DNA from 4 places in the Paenibacillus sp. FSL R10-2736 genome. Region 2 is predicted to be linked to each of the others. Evidence: riboswitches for the same ligand, from Rfam matches in the RefSeq annotation. Region 2 holds a riboswitch; each other region holds the start of a gene.

Region 1 (3,302 bases), on a different contig from region 2:
TGGATGATTCCCATTACACCGCTTATTCCAGAGGCCATATTGAGCAGTGCACACGGCTTCATGAATATGCACTCTGGGACACGGGCCGTTACGGCGCTCCGGGAATTAATCAGCAGCTGGCGCTAATCGACTCCCTGGATGATTGCGGCTCATTCGGTGCGGCGATGCTGGCAGCGCACAGCGTGCAGCCGCTGCCTGGAGCAGCCGGGGCGGCAGAATATATTGCCCGTTACATTCACGGGACACAGTCCCGTGACGAGGCGGGTGCGCTTTACCGCACCCGGGGCACGACCGACTTCATGCAGGGAACGATGTGGTGTGATGATTTGTATATGAGCACCCCTTTTCTGGTCCGGTACTATCAGCTAACCGGCAATGCTGAATATCTGGATGACGCAGTGGCCCAGTTTCTGCATTACCGCGCGCGGCTGTTCCAGCCGGAGCTTGGCATTATGCACCATGTCTATGACTATAAATTCGGCAAGCCGAACGGTGTGCATTGGGGCAGAGGCAACGGCTGGGTGCTGTTCTCACTGACCGAGCTGCTGGAGATTCTGCCGGAGCAGCACCCGCAGCAGCCGGAGCTGCTGGATTATTTCCGGGAGCTGTGTGAAGGGTATCTGCGGCTACAGGATGCAGCAGGGTTATGGCATCAAGTTCTGACGGATGCCGAATCCTATGCGGAGGCATCCTGCTCTTCAATGTTCGTGTATGCATTCGCTAGAGGGGCGCGCAGAGGCTGGCTGCTCAAGCCGCACCCCTACGCCGCTGCAGCAATACGCGGCTGGCACGCCCTTGCCGAATACTGCATCGACAAGCAGGGGAATGTCTACGGCGTCTGCCGGGGATCAGGCTACTCCTTCAATAAGCTCTATTACAAGGAGCAGCTCACCTGGCAGCTCAACGATACTCACGGAATTGGCATAGTACTGCTGGCCGGTATTGAAGCGCTGGAGCTTACGCGGGAGCTGGAAGCACAGAAACGATAAAGAAATTATACTGTATTGATAATATTTGCCGGCCGGGGCTGTCTAGTAAGCAGATTCACTGCTTACTAGACAGCCTCTTTGCTATGTAACAGCACTGCTCCAGAGAAACGGAGCAAGAAGGAGTAAATCATCGGCCGCTTAAGAACGAAAGCAAAGAATACGCCTTCATTCATGCAGGGACGGCATTTTTGGCTTCTTTTGTCAACCGCAGCGTTTTACATTAAATGGCTGCAGGCGTAAGATTCAAATCAACAACCGAATGAAATTTAACTGTTCTCAAATGGCTGAATTCCAGTAATGGGAACGGGGGAACCAACGGTGATTACGGCTTTTGCTCAGATAGCGGCCGCTCACCTGGGGTGAATCCTTGCTGCATGCTGTAACGGTGCTCCGGCAAGGTAGGGCAATCTCGCTGCCCGAATCCGTCAGCTAACCCCGTAAGCCTCGAAGAGAGAGGATGAGCGCCATGATCGATTAACCGACCACGGAGAGCCCTGCTGCTGCTGTGGTCTTTTTGCTGTGCAGGCAGTGGGGGAAGACGGTCTGAATCAAGAATAACAATTCATATAACAACGTAAAAAGTATCTTTATAATGTGATCTGAACTGCCTAAGGAGGTGATCGTTATCTTAACTATATTTATCGTGTGCTTCTGGGTCGGACTGCTCCTACTCCTAAGCGGCGGACTTCACGGGCATGGCCTGGCGGGTCATCTGCATGCGGGGGGCGGTGACGCCGGGGGTCCGGGCTTTGTGCCTATACTCCCGCTGATGGTGTTTGTCACAGTCTGGGGCGGCTCTGGTTATGTGCTTATCCGCTTCAGCGGAATGAGCGTGCTTGCAGTAGTGCTGATCTGTACCATGATTGCCTTGCTGACAGGGTGTCTGATGTATGCAGTGCTGGCCCGGGTGATGACCCGGTATGACAGCAGCATGAATGAATTGGATTATGAGCAGGCAGGGCAGCTTGGATACATCAGTGTGCCTGCAGCGGATGGGACAGCCGGGGAAATGAAATATGTGCTGCACGGAACGATGCGCTCCATTGGAGTGAGGGCAGCAAGCGGCCAGCAGCTTGTGAGGGGCGACAGGGTGATTATTTTGAAGGTGGATAAGGGAATGGCGGAAGTAACCCTCTTCGAGAGGGAATTCGGAGAATTATAAATGACGGGGAGTGTCGGACCAAATGGTTATTCTTTATTTAATCTCGGGCATTGTTGTTGTTATTCTGCTGGCTTTGTTCAGTATCGTGACCGCTTATAAAAAAGTCCCGCCCAATCAGGCGATGATTGTATACGGTCTCGGCGGTAAAAGAGTGGTGCAGGGCGGCGGTACGTTCGTCATCCCCGGCTTCCAGAACAATAAGACCATCTCGATGATGCTGATGAGCTTCGATGTCATTCCGGCGCAGGCGATGTTCTCCCGGCAGGGCATCAAGCTCAACCTGGAGGCGGTCGCCCAGATAAAAATCAAAAGCGATCCCACCGCTATTCTGACGGCCAGTGAGCAGTTCATCGACCGGCCGGAAGAAGACCGCGAGACGATTATCCTGCATTCGGTGGAGGGCCACCTGCGCGGCTTGATCGGGCAATTGACGGTGGAATCCATCCTCAAGACGCCTGATGAAATCAACAGCAAGATGAGGGAGACCTGCTCGGAGGACCTCGACAAGATGGGGCTTGAGGTCGTCAGCTTCACCATCAAGAAAATTACGGATGACAAAGGGTATATCGACAATATGGGGGTTCCGGAAATTGAGCGCATCCGCCGCGATGCCAGCATTGCCAAGGCGGAAGCGGAACGCGACATTCAGATCAAGCAGGCCGAGGCGGAGAAGGAATCCTCCATTGCCAAAGCCAATGCGCATCAGGCCACCATTGAAGCGGGAACCGCCGCCCGCGCGAAGGAATCCCTGTTTGAGAAGGAACTGAACATCAAGCAGGCGGATTTCAAGCTGGAGACAGAAGTGAAGAAGGCACAGGCGGATCTTGCGTATGAATTGCAGCAGAACAAAATTAAGCAATCGCTCGTTACCGAACAGGTCAAAATCACGCAGATGGAAGCGGAGGCCAACCGCACAGTCCGGGAAATTGAAGTCGAGCTGAGACAGCGGGAGCTGGAGGCAACGGTGATCAAGCCTGCCCAGGCGGAGAACCAGGCTACGGTCATGAGAGCGGAAGCCGCCAAGCAGCGGCAGATTCTTGAGGCGGAAGCCGAGGCAGCGACAACGACCAAGCGCGGACTGGCCACGGCGGAAGCTGAGCTGGCGAAAGGGAGAGCGAATGCGGAGATTGTCCAGCTGGCCGGAGCGGCGG
Region 2 (3,302 bases):
ATGTGGAGATGGAGCATCTGGATACAGAGACAATTGACGAAATCCGCCGCAGCTTTGCCGGTGCCGGACTGCGTGCTGATTATGATCTGGAAATTGATTTTCCGACAGATCTTCCTTATGATGTATTCCGTCCGGGGGATGCTTTTGACAGCAAACAGATTCTGCTTCTGGACCGTCATGATAAGCTGCGGGAGATCTCAGAGGTATCGGATATTGTACGCTCAATCAGCGGGATTCACCGAGGCAGATACCATCTCTATTTCCCGCAGGACAGGCTGCAGAAAGCCCTTCCACAGCTGCCGCCCTCCATCGCAGATATTTTTGCAAAATAACCTAAAATACTTGTAATTCATCATAGAAATGAAGGCGGAAAGGATGAAATATAATGCAGTTATTCGACACACATACCCATTTGGATGCTCCGCAATTCGACGAGGACCGCGAGGAGGTAATCGCCCGGGCGCTGGAGTCCGGAGTCAGTAAAATGATCAATATCGGCTTCAACCGGGAGACGATTCCGACAACGATGGAGCTCGCAGAGAAATATGATTATATTTATGCAGCGGTGGGCTGGCATCCACAGGATGCATTCAGTATGAAGGAGGGCGACCTCGAATGGATCGCTTCGCTTTGCAGTCATCCCAAGGTAGTGGCCATCGGTGAGATCGGACTTGACTATTATTGGGACACCTCTCCTAAGGATGTGCAGCATGAGGTATTCCGCAAGCAAATTGGCCTGGCACGTGAACTGAAGATGCCCATCTGTATCCATAACCGCGATGCCCACGAGGATGTAATCCGGATTCTGCGGGAGGAAAAAGCGGGTGAGGTTGGAGGGGTGATGCATTCGTTCTCCGGCAGCTGGGAAAGCGCCAAAATGTGTCTGGATCTCGGCTTCCATTTGTCCTTCGGCGGACCGATTACGTTTAAGAATGCCAGGGTGCCCAAAGAGGTGCTCGCCCAGACTCCTCTGGACCGGCTGCTGATCGAAACGGACTCCCCATATTTGACTCCGCACCCCTTCCGCGGCAAGCGGAATGAGACCGCACACGTAAGACTGGTAGCGGAGGCAGCTGCGGCAATAAAAGGGATTGATTTACAGGAATTGGCGGAAATTACGTATGCGAACGCACTGGAACGATTTGGAATTGTCTGAAAACGGGAGAAAAAGCGGTGAAAAATGAAGTATAGCCGATATATTAAACTTTTATAGTCTAAAAACGGCTGAATATTACAATATTTTAATCATTTTTTTACGTAAACGTGGTTGAATCGTCCTTTACAACATGCATCAAAACAGGATATCATCTTTTCAGTGCAGTGAGCTGTTGTTACTGTGACAGTCACTATTTCATGGATCGTCTCGCTGAGTCTCCGTATGGAGAACGGGGGAACCAATAAATGCCCTGCCGCATGCCCGTACATAGAGTACAACACAGAATTGCCGCAGAATTTATTTGATTTCTTCACGTGGTCTTTGGGGTGAATTTGAGGGCAACCGCCGTGAGCGGGTGACCTGAGATAGGGCGTCTCTCTTATGCCCGAACCCGACAGCTAACCCCGTAAGCGCAAGTAAGAGAGGAAACCTCGTGCATAAACATTCCCGCGTATTCGACACCGGAGAAGCCACGAAAGAGTCCTCTGTGAACTCTTTTTTGGGCTTTTTTTTGTTTTGAATAATGCGGATGTTCCCGGCATACTGTTATATAACAGATATCCGGAGTAGCTATGCCGAGCAGGCGATCCATGAGCAGGAAACGCTGGAGCAATGCGGGCGTATCCTGTTGCAATCTCAAACCTAGTTTCGTCAGAAATGATGCAGTCACCTTGATATAACTTGGACGACGGGGCTATGTAAGGAGGATGGAGAGAGTGGGCGTATTCCAACCAGAGGTATCCCATGATTCGCAATCATCCAGCAGGTCTTTCGCATTACGGTTGAAGCAAGTGAATCCTCGCGTACTTTCACTTGCAGGTGTGATATCGATTGTTATCGCACTGTTAATTCTGCTGTACGTACACGGTCAGAGTAATAAAGAAATTATTTTAGTTATAGACGGACAGGTACAGACACTGGAGACGCGGGAAGCGCTGCTCAGTGATGTGCTGGCAAAGGAACAAATTTCGCTGCAGCCGTATGATGAGCTATCTATTGGCCTTAGTGATGAAATACAAGACGGCGACCGTGTCGTAATCACCCGTGCGCAGAAGCTTATGCTTACTGCAGACGGTGCAACCAAGACCATATACACCACCGAGGATTCGCTCGGAGATGCCATTACCAAGCTGGGTTACAGCCTGGAGGGCAATGACAAGATTTTCCCTTCGCTTGATACCGCAGTCACACCCGACATGGAAGTCAAGATTGTCCGTATTACCAAGCAGACCGTACAGCGGACAGTAAACTTGCCTTTTAAGGTCATCAAAACCGCAGACCCCTCTCTGTATAAGGGAGACGTAAGAGTTGCACAGGCAGGCAAGCCGGGCGCGATCATCCAGCATATCGAGAAGATATATCAGGATGGGGAGCTAGTCTCCATGAATATGGTCGGCAAGGAAGTTCAGACGGTAACCAAAGATAAGGTTATTGCTGTCGGTACCAAAGCGGTTCCGAAGCCTGTTGTAGCTGCAGCAACTACATCCAAAGCAACTACATCCAAAGCAACTACAACCTCCAAATCATCCAAAGTCAGCGCAAAGAGCAACAACGTCACGAGCAAGGCAGGCGTAGATTTTGAATACAAAAAAATGATCAAAAACGTATCCATGACGGCGTATTCCTCGGAAGAACCGGGAATTGGAACACGTACCGCCTCCGGCACACGCGTAACGGAAGGCCGCACTATTGCAGTGGATCCGAATGTAATACCAATTGGCTGGTGGGTGTACATTGAGGGATTAGGGTTTCGCCGAGCAGAGGATACCGGCGGTGCCATTAAAGGCAACAAGGTAGATGTTTACTACGATTCACTGAGCCATGCCCGTAATTTCGGCCGGAAGTCGCGGACCATCTATGTGATTGGACCTGTGAAGCCGGAGCTTAACTAAGCGGCAAGTCTTTTGCAAATTAGCGGTTTATAAGATATAGTGGGGGTAGCACTTACGGAATTTAGAGAGCTGCCGCTCATCACTTATACATCCTTTAGCCAAAAAGAAGGGGAGCGAATCCTCTTCTTTTTGCGTTTTAGAGTAAGGGAGTAAATTATTTATGATTAAAGAATTAATTGTCGTCGAAGGTAAAAGCGATACCGTGGCCGTTAAGCGGGCCGTAGAAGCGGATACGATTGAAACAGGCGGTTCCG
Region 3 (3,302 bases), on a different contig from region 2:
CCATATGCGGAGTGTTCCCGTGATGTATGTAAACAAGACGCTCGCCGCTAAAGAAGGGCTGGATCCGAACGGACCGGCGACCTTTGCCGAACTGGAGGCCTATCTGCAGACCGCATATGATGCTACCGGCCAGCCGCCGATGTACCTGTTCAACTATGACTTCTGGGTGATGGAGGCGCTGCTGCATTCGTACTCGGATACCAATGTGGTCAATGAGGATGAGACGAAATCCAACATCAACAGCGAAGGCGCAGTGAAGCTGATCACCTTCATTGAAGATCTGGAATCCAAGGGTCTGATCAAAGTACTTGGGGTCACGGATAAGGATGCCTACTATGCCTCCATTGCCAATCCGGGCACTGCGCTGATCTTCTCCAGTGTCGGCGGCTACAAAACGTTCGCCGGCATGGCCGCAGAGAGTGGAATTGATCTCGGCGTATCCATGATTCCTGCCGGAGAAGACGGCAAACGGGGCGTCCCGGTCGGCGGATCGAATACGTATCTGGCGAATACGGGAACGGATAATGAGAAGGCAGCCGCTTTCGAATTCATGAAATGGCTGTCGGATACCGAGCAGGCGGCGTATGCTTCTGCCAATACCGGATATCTTCCGACCCGTCTTACTTCCCTGGACACAGACTTGATGAAAGAGACCATAGCTGCTTTCCCTGGCTACAAGGTCGCTTCCGAAGAGCTGGAATTCAGCAAAATGCGACCGATGACCGGTACGTACCATGAGATTGAAGATCTGATGGGCACACGCATCAACGATATCTGGCTGGAGAACCTGCCAATACAGGAAAGCCTGGACACCCTCGCTAAAGAGGTGGATGACATCCTGAACCGCTGATTATAGATGATGTTTAAAGCAAGCAGAGCAGTGAGTCTCCGGTAACGGGAGAATCGCTGCTCTGCTTTTTGGGCTCACTGCGGCTGGTTTCTGCGCGTGTTGGGCAAATTCACCTAAGCTATTCATTCATAGACGAATATGGGCTATACTGAAGTTTCTGTTAATCTATATCCGCAAAAATATATGTAATCGCTGAGTTCCGTAATGGAAGCGGGGAAACCAAGTTTTCTGGGGTGAATCTCGAGGAATCGAGTAGGGCTACTCTTCAAGCCCGAATCCGGCAGCTAACTCCGTAAGCGACATGAGAGGATGCACAGGTAATGCCGTATATTGACGTCAATGGAACTACCCTCTATTACGAGGTGTCGGGCAGTGGTCTGCCCATTGTTTTTATTCATGATTATTCGACTTCACATCATCTGTTCGAGCCTCAGGCGGAGTATTTCAGCAAGCGGGCGAAAGTGATCTTGTTTGACCTAAGAGGGAATGGGCAATCCGGTAAAATGGATGTGGAGATCAGCCGGATTGTAGACACGCAGTGTGAAGATCTGAAGGGATTATTGGATGGACTGTCCGTAGAACGGGCCGTCATCGTAGCTTGTTCCAGCGGTGCTGTGCTTGCCCAGAAATTCGCCTATCTGAATCCTGAACGGGTAATTAATCTGGTGTTGGTGGACAATTACATCCTAGGAGATTGTACGTCTAAAGGCAGCAAAGTGCTGGAGCTCTTTCAAATCTGCGCATGGGCCGCCCATTATCTTCCGGCTGAAATGTTCATCCGTTCTTTGCGCATTACATATAACAAATGGCTGTCTGCGTATCATATTCTGAGAAGAGAGCTTGTCCATGAACGGACAACAGAATTGATTAAACAGCGTCTGGCACTAAGACATACGGACAGCTACGGGTTTGCACTAAGGCTGCAGGTTCCCGTTCTTTGTGTATCAGGCAATCAGAATGAGCGGGTTCTGGAGCAGGTGAGACAAACAGCGGCCAAATATCCGCTCGCCACGCTGGCAATACTGGAAGATGCCATGTATCCCAGCCATTTATGTCAGCCGCAGCACTTCAACCGGCTACTGCTTGATTACCTGAAAGACCAGCAATGCTTCCAGCGGAAAATTTATTAACGGCACCTGTAGAAAATCTTTGACAAGTATAACAGGTACCGTTATAATAAATTCAACAGGTACCGTTACATTGATTGACAGGTACCGTAAATATATCCCTGGGAGGATTCATAATGAATATGAATGCTGAATTGTACGACAAGCTCGCCAAGCTGCAATGGCTGTTGCAGAGACAGCATCTGAAGAACCACGCCGCTGTTGGCCCTATGGCAGATACGTCACGGGGACAAGGCAGGATCATGGCGTTTCTCCGGATGAAGGACGGAATCAGCACGAAGGATTTATCCTATATGCTGGACATTCGTGTATCCTCGCTCAATGAATTGCTGGCCAAACTGGAGAAGGCCGAATATATCACCCGTCAGCCTTCCGAGACAGATAAACGCATCATGCTGATTTATCTGACGGCGAAAGGGCGGGAGGAAGAGGGCCAGGAGGTTGAGGGCGGCAGCATATTTTCAGTCCTGTCTCCAGAAGAACAGGCAGCCTTCGGTGAATACCTGGTCCGCGTCATTACAGCCTTAGAAGAAGAACTAGGAACAGATGCAGACCGTGATGTAATGGCTATGTGGATGGAGGCCGCTAAGGAGCGCATAGGATCAGAGGAATTCGACAAGCTGATGGCTATGCGCGGACAAATGAGCAGTATGTGGGGAAATATGGATGACGGACGCTTTAGCGGAAGATTCCCCGGATTTGGCCGGGAAGGTCAAGGCGGCGGCATGAACGGCTTCGGCTGGCCTTCCAGAGATGGTAGAGACGGCTCGAAGGACAACTCCAGTGATTCGGATGACAAGTAAGTAAAGCATTTCCTATTAGCAGCAGCGGCGCTGTCTTTCCCGAAGAACTGAAGGCAAAGGCAGCGCAATAAAGATTTTACCAAATACAGTCTGAAACTGACGATTAGTCAACACCCGCTCACGAGACCCGTATTGTCATTTGTTACGGGTTTGTTTGGTGCGGCGCAAAGTTCGTAATCAATTTATAGTTAGAATTCTAACTAATGTAGAGACTAACATACACGAAGAAAGTGGTGAATCGCATGGATACAGAAAACCTCCATTACTTTGAGAAAGCACCGGTTGCAAAAGCCGTAGCGCACTTCGCAATACCCATGATGCTTGGAACGTCAATGAGTGTCATCTATTCCATTTTAAACGCCTTTTTCATAGGCACCCTTAATAATACTGCCATGTTAACTGCACTTGCCTTAACCTTACCGTTATTCGCGGTCATTATGGCGCTGGGTAACCTGATTGGAGTCGGCAGCAGTGCCTTCATTTCCCGTCTGTTGGGAGAGAAAAATACGGCTGATGTTAAGC
Region 4 (3,302 bases), on a different contig from region 2:
AGGGTATGTCTATTTGTGCAAATGATACGGTACAGTTGCTATAACGATATCCTTCTGATTCATCAGATAAGAACGGATGAACAAGCTGGTCTGATTATGCAGAATCGCCTGCCACCAATGCTTCGTAACAAATTGCGGAATGAGTACAGTAATATGGTCTGTAGAAGCGGTTTTCCACTCCACCGTATCGATGAATTTCACCAGCGGGCGGATGATGCTGCGGTAACGCGAGCGGAGTACAATCAGGCGCACCCCAGGGTTCCACTCTTCCCACTTCTGTTCCATTTTGTGAATCTCTTCTTCATCGAATCCGACATATACAGCCACTACATTCTCAGTCAATGACTTCGCATAGCTGATCGAATGCAGTACCGCGCGGGTGACACCGGCAACAGGTACAACCACTGTGCTTCCTTTAATACAAGGTTTATCCGTAGCCGGACAAATGCGCAGCTGATCGGCAATATTCATATAATGGCGGTGAATCCGGTGGAACACGATGATTACAAGCGGCAGGAAGATGAAGGCCATCCATACACTCGAGAATTTAGTAATAATGAAGATGAGCGTAATGGTTAAGGTTGTGAGCATGCCTACTGTATTCACAGCGAATTTGCTCTGCCAGCCCTTAGGCTTGGTTCTGTACCACTGGACCATCATGCCAAGCTGTGAAAGGGTAAACGGAATGAATACCCCAACGGCGTATAATGGAATCAACCCTTCGGTATTTCCGTGAAAAGCAGCTACAAGCACAGCCGACATTACGCCGAGGAAAATAATGCCGTTGGAGAATCCCAGCCGGTCTCCGCGCACCATGAAGGCATGGGGTAAATATTTGTCCTTGGCGAACATGAAAGCCAGCAGCGGGAAGGCCGAATACGCTGTATTCGCCGCCAGGAACAAGATTACTGCAGTGATGCCTTGGATGAAGAAGTACAAACCGCCGCGGCCAAAGGTAGACTCGGTAATCTGCGACACAACCGTTGCTTTCTCATCCGGCATGATACCGTACCAATAAGCCAAAAGCGTAATCCCTGTGAACATAGCTCCGAGAATCAGACCCATCAGCATCAGCGTTTTAGCCGCATTTTTCTCAGCCGGTGCTTTGAAGTTAGGGATCGCATTGGAGACCGCTTCTACCCCGGTCAGTGCCGAACAGCCGGAGCTGAAGGCCTTGAGCAGAAGGAACATACTAACGTTTGATACCGCCGAGCCAATCTCAGGAACCTGGGCATGAGCACCGCCGGTTGCATATTTGAAGACTCCCGCGATAATCAGTACAAAGATGGATACGACGAACAGATATACCGGAATGGCTATGAAGGAAGCTGATTCAGTAACACCCCGCAGATTGACAATCGTTAAGAGCAGAATGACAGTAACCGCTATGAGTACACTATGATTATGAAGACCCGGGAACGCTGATGTAATTGCATCCGTTCCCGCCGAGGCGCTTACCGCCACCGTTAGAATATAATCGACCAGCAAAGAGCCACCGGCAAGCAATCCGGTATGAACCCCTAGATTGGTTTTGGCAACAATGTAGGCGCCCCCGCCCTGCGGATAAGCAAAAATGGTCTGCCGATAAGACAGGATTAAGATGGCCAGCAGGCCCAATACGGCTAATGCAATTGGCAATGAGTACCAGATAGCTGTGAAACCTGCGGCCACAAGTACGATTAGGATTTGTTCTGTTCCGTAGGCTACAGACGAGAGCGCATCAGAAGACAGGACAGCCAGTGCTTTCACCTTGGATAACTTTTCATGATCGAGTTCGTTCGACTTCATCGGACGCCCGATCAATAGTCGTTTTACCTTGCTTACCATTGTAGTAACAGTTCCTCTCTTTGTTAAGTTGAAACGGCAGTACCGCGCGCTGTTTTCATAAGTGGATTTCATAAATGCAGGCACAAAAATAAGCATACGGAAATGATCCGCATGCCTTGAGTGCATGGTCATTATCCCACTATTGCTTACGAGGTTAGCTGGCGGATTCGGGCTGTGGTAGCCCTACGGTTTTCGAGTCTGCTGACCCGCTTCCGATTCACCCCGTTGGCACTCGGCCAAGTTTGGTTCCCCCGTTTTTCCTTCCGGAAAATTCAGCGCATATTCAACTTCTCACAAGGACTAATAATAATCTACAATGCCTCTTCCGTAAAGCGTTGAAACAAATGAAAAAAGAATGAAAAACAACCAAAACAACCAAATCCATGATCCGGTATGTCTTGATCTTTCATTCTCTTTCATTATCCCTTTATCGCGTGATTTTACAGCATTTCTGCTTAATAATTTACACTCAATTTAAGGGAAATAGTTACTCTTCATTCTGCCTGACGGCTTCTTACTCACCTGCATCCTCTTTACGCCCTGTCCATAGCAGAATTGTGATTAATGCGAACGCAATGAGTGCCAGCAGCGGGATGGTGATGAATCCGAAATAATTCAGATAATCCGTGTTGCACGGCACACCGATTGTACATGGAAGCACCTTGCTGAGTGCCGGAATTTTCTGCTCTGCGTAATGATAGATCGAAATGCTTCCGCCAATCAAACTTAAGGGAAGGACATAAGGGATAATGCGCTTATCCCCCCGGTAAGTGGCGATTCCGAGCAAAATCAGCTGCGGATACATAAATATCCTCTGAAACCAGCATAGCTTGCAGGGCTCATATTTCAGCACTTCACTGAGATACAGACTGCCTGCTACAGCAACAACCGAGACGAACCAGGCCAAGTAGAGACAATTCCGGCGGCAGAATGCAGAGAATTTATTCATTGTGCAGCCACAGCTTCCGCAGCTACCTGGATTTGAGCATCAATCTCCTCCATATTAAAAGGTTCCTTCACCTTGACTCCATTGACAAACAGTGATGGCGTGTTGGTTACGCCGGTGTCAGTGCCAAGCTGGATATCTCTCTCCAGTTCGCTTTCGTAGGTCTTGTCTTCAATATCCTTACGCAGCAGGTCGAAGTCAATGGGCAATTCTAATTGCTGTGCCAGACTTACCAGGAAGTCCGGTGTTGCCCACTCTACCTTTTCTTCACCCTGGTTAGCATAGATGGCATCGAAGAATTTCCAGAAAGCCTCTTGATTCTGATGGTACACGGAGAGTGCCGCAAGTGAGGCTGTTCTCGAATCCGTACCGATAAAGGCCAGGTTGACGAAGTAAAAGGCTGCTTTATCCTGATTGACATACTCCTGAACGATTTGCGGTTTAATCACCCCGGTGAACTGGGCGCAAGCCGGACATTTGTAATCGCCGAATTCAACGATTTTGACGGGTGCGTCTTCTTTGCCCAGCC

What was found. A riboswitch is a leader RNA that binds a small molecule or an ion and turns the genes downstream of it on or off. The one in region 2 is predicted to bind cyclic di-AMP.
Region 1: another riboswitch for cyclic di-AMP. It lies ahead of NSQ73_RS23560 (hypothetical protein); the one in region 2 lies ahead of NSQ73_RS30335 (3D domain-containing protein).
Region 3: another riboswitch for cyclic di-AMP. It lies ahead of NSQ73_RS15060 (alpha/beta fold hydrolase); the one in region 2 lies ahead of NSQ73_RS30335 (3D domain-containing protein).
Region 4: another riboswitch for cyclic di-AMP. It lies ahead of NSQ73_RS13580 (APC family permease); the one in region 2 lies ahead of NSQ73_RS30335 (3D domain-containing protein).

What each region holds. Positions count from the first base shown of each region.
Region 1 covers NZ_JBBOBN010000001.1:5,504,037-5,507,338, reverse strand. Annotated here, with positions in the region: gene NSQ73_RS23565 (glycoside hydrolase family 88/105 protein) at 1-989, shown strand, start outside; cyclic di-AMP (ydaO/yuaA leader) riboswitch at 1,262-1,448, shown strand; gene NSQ73_RS23560 (hypothetical protein) at 1,606-2,151, shown strand; gene NSQ73_RS23555 (flotillin family protein) at 2,174-3,302, shown strand, end outside.
Region 2 covers NZ_JBBOBN010000002.1:506,418-509,719, forward strand. Annotated here, with positions in the region: gene NSQ73_RS30325 (HD domain-containing protein) at 1-332, shown strand, start outside; gene NSQ73_RS30330 (TatD family hydrolase) at 386-1,156, shown strand; cyclic di-AMP (ydaO/yuaA leader) riboswitch at 1,355-1,584, shown strand; gene NSQ73_RS30335 (3D domain-containing protein) at 1,873-3,048, shown strand; gene rnmV (ribonuclease M5) at 3,209-3,302, shown strand, end outside.
Region 3 covers NZ_JBBOBN010000001.1:3,489,219-3,492,520, reverse strand. Annotated here, with positions in the region: gene NSQ73_RS15065 (ABC transporter substrate-binding protein) at 1-850, shown strand, start outside; cyclic di-AMP (ydaO/yuaA leader) riboswitch at 1,031-1,163, shown strand; gene NSQ73_RS15060 (alpha/beta fold hydrolase) at 1,171-1,980, shown strand; gene NSQ73_RS15055 (MarR family winged helix-turn-helix transcriptional regulator) at 2,094-2,780, shown strand; gene NSQ73_RS15050 (MATE family efflux transporter) at 3,023-3,302, shown strand, end outside.
Region 4 covers NZ_JBBOBN010000001.1:3,139,960-3,143,261, reverse strand. Annotated here, with positions in the region: gene NSQ73_RS13580 (APC family permease) at 10-1,827, opposite strand; cyclic di-AMP (ydaO/yuaA leader) riboswitch at 1,956-2,115, opposite strand; gene NSQ73_RS13575 (disulfide oxidoreductase) at 2,342-2,776, opposite strand; gene NSQ73_RS13570 (DsbA family protein) at 2,773-3,302, opposite strand, start outside.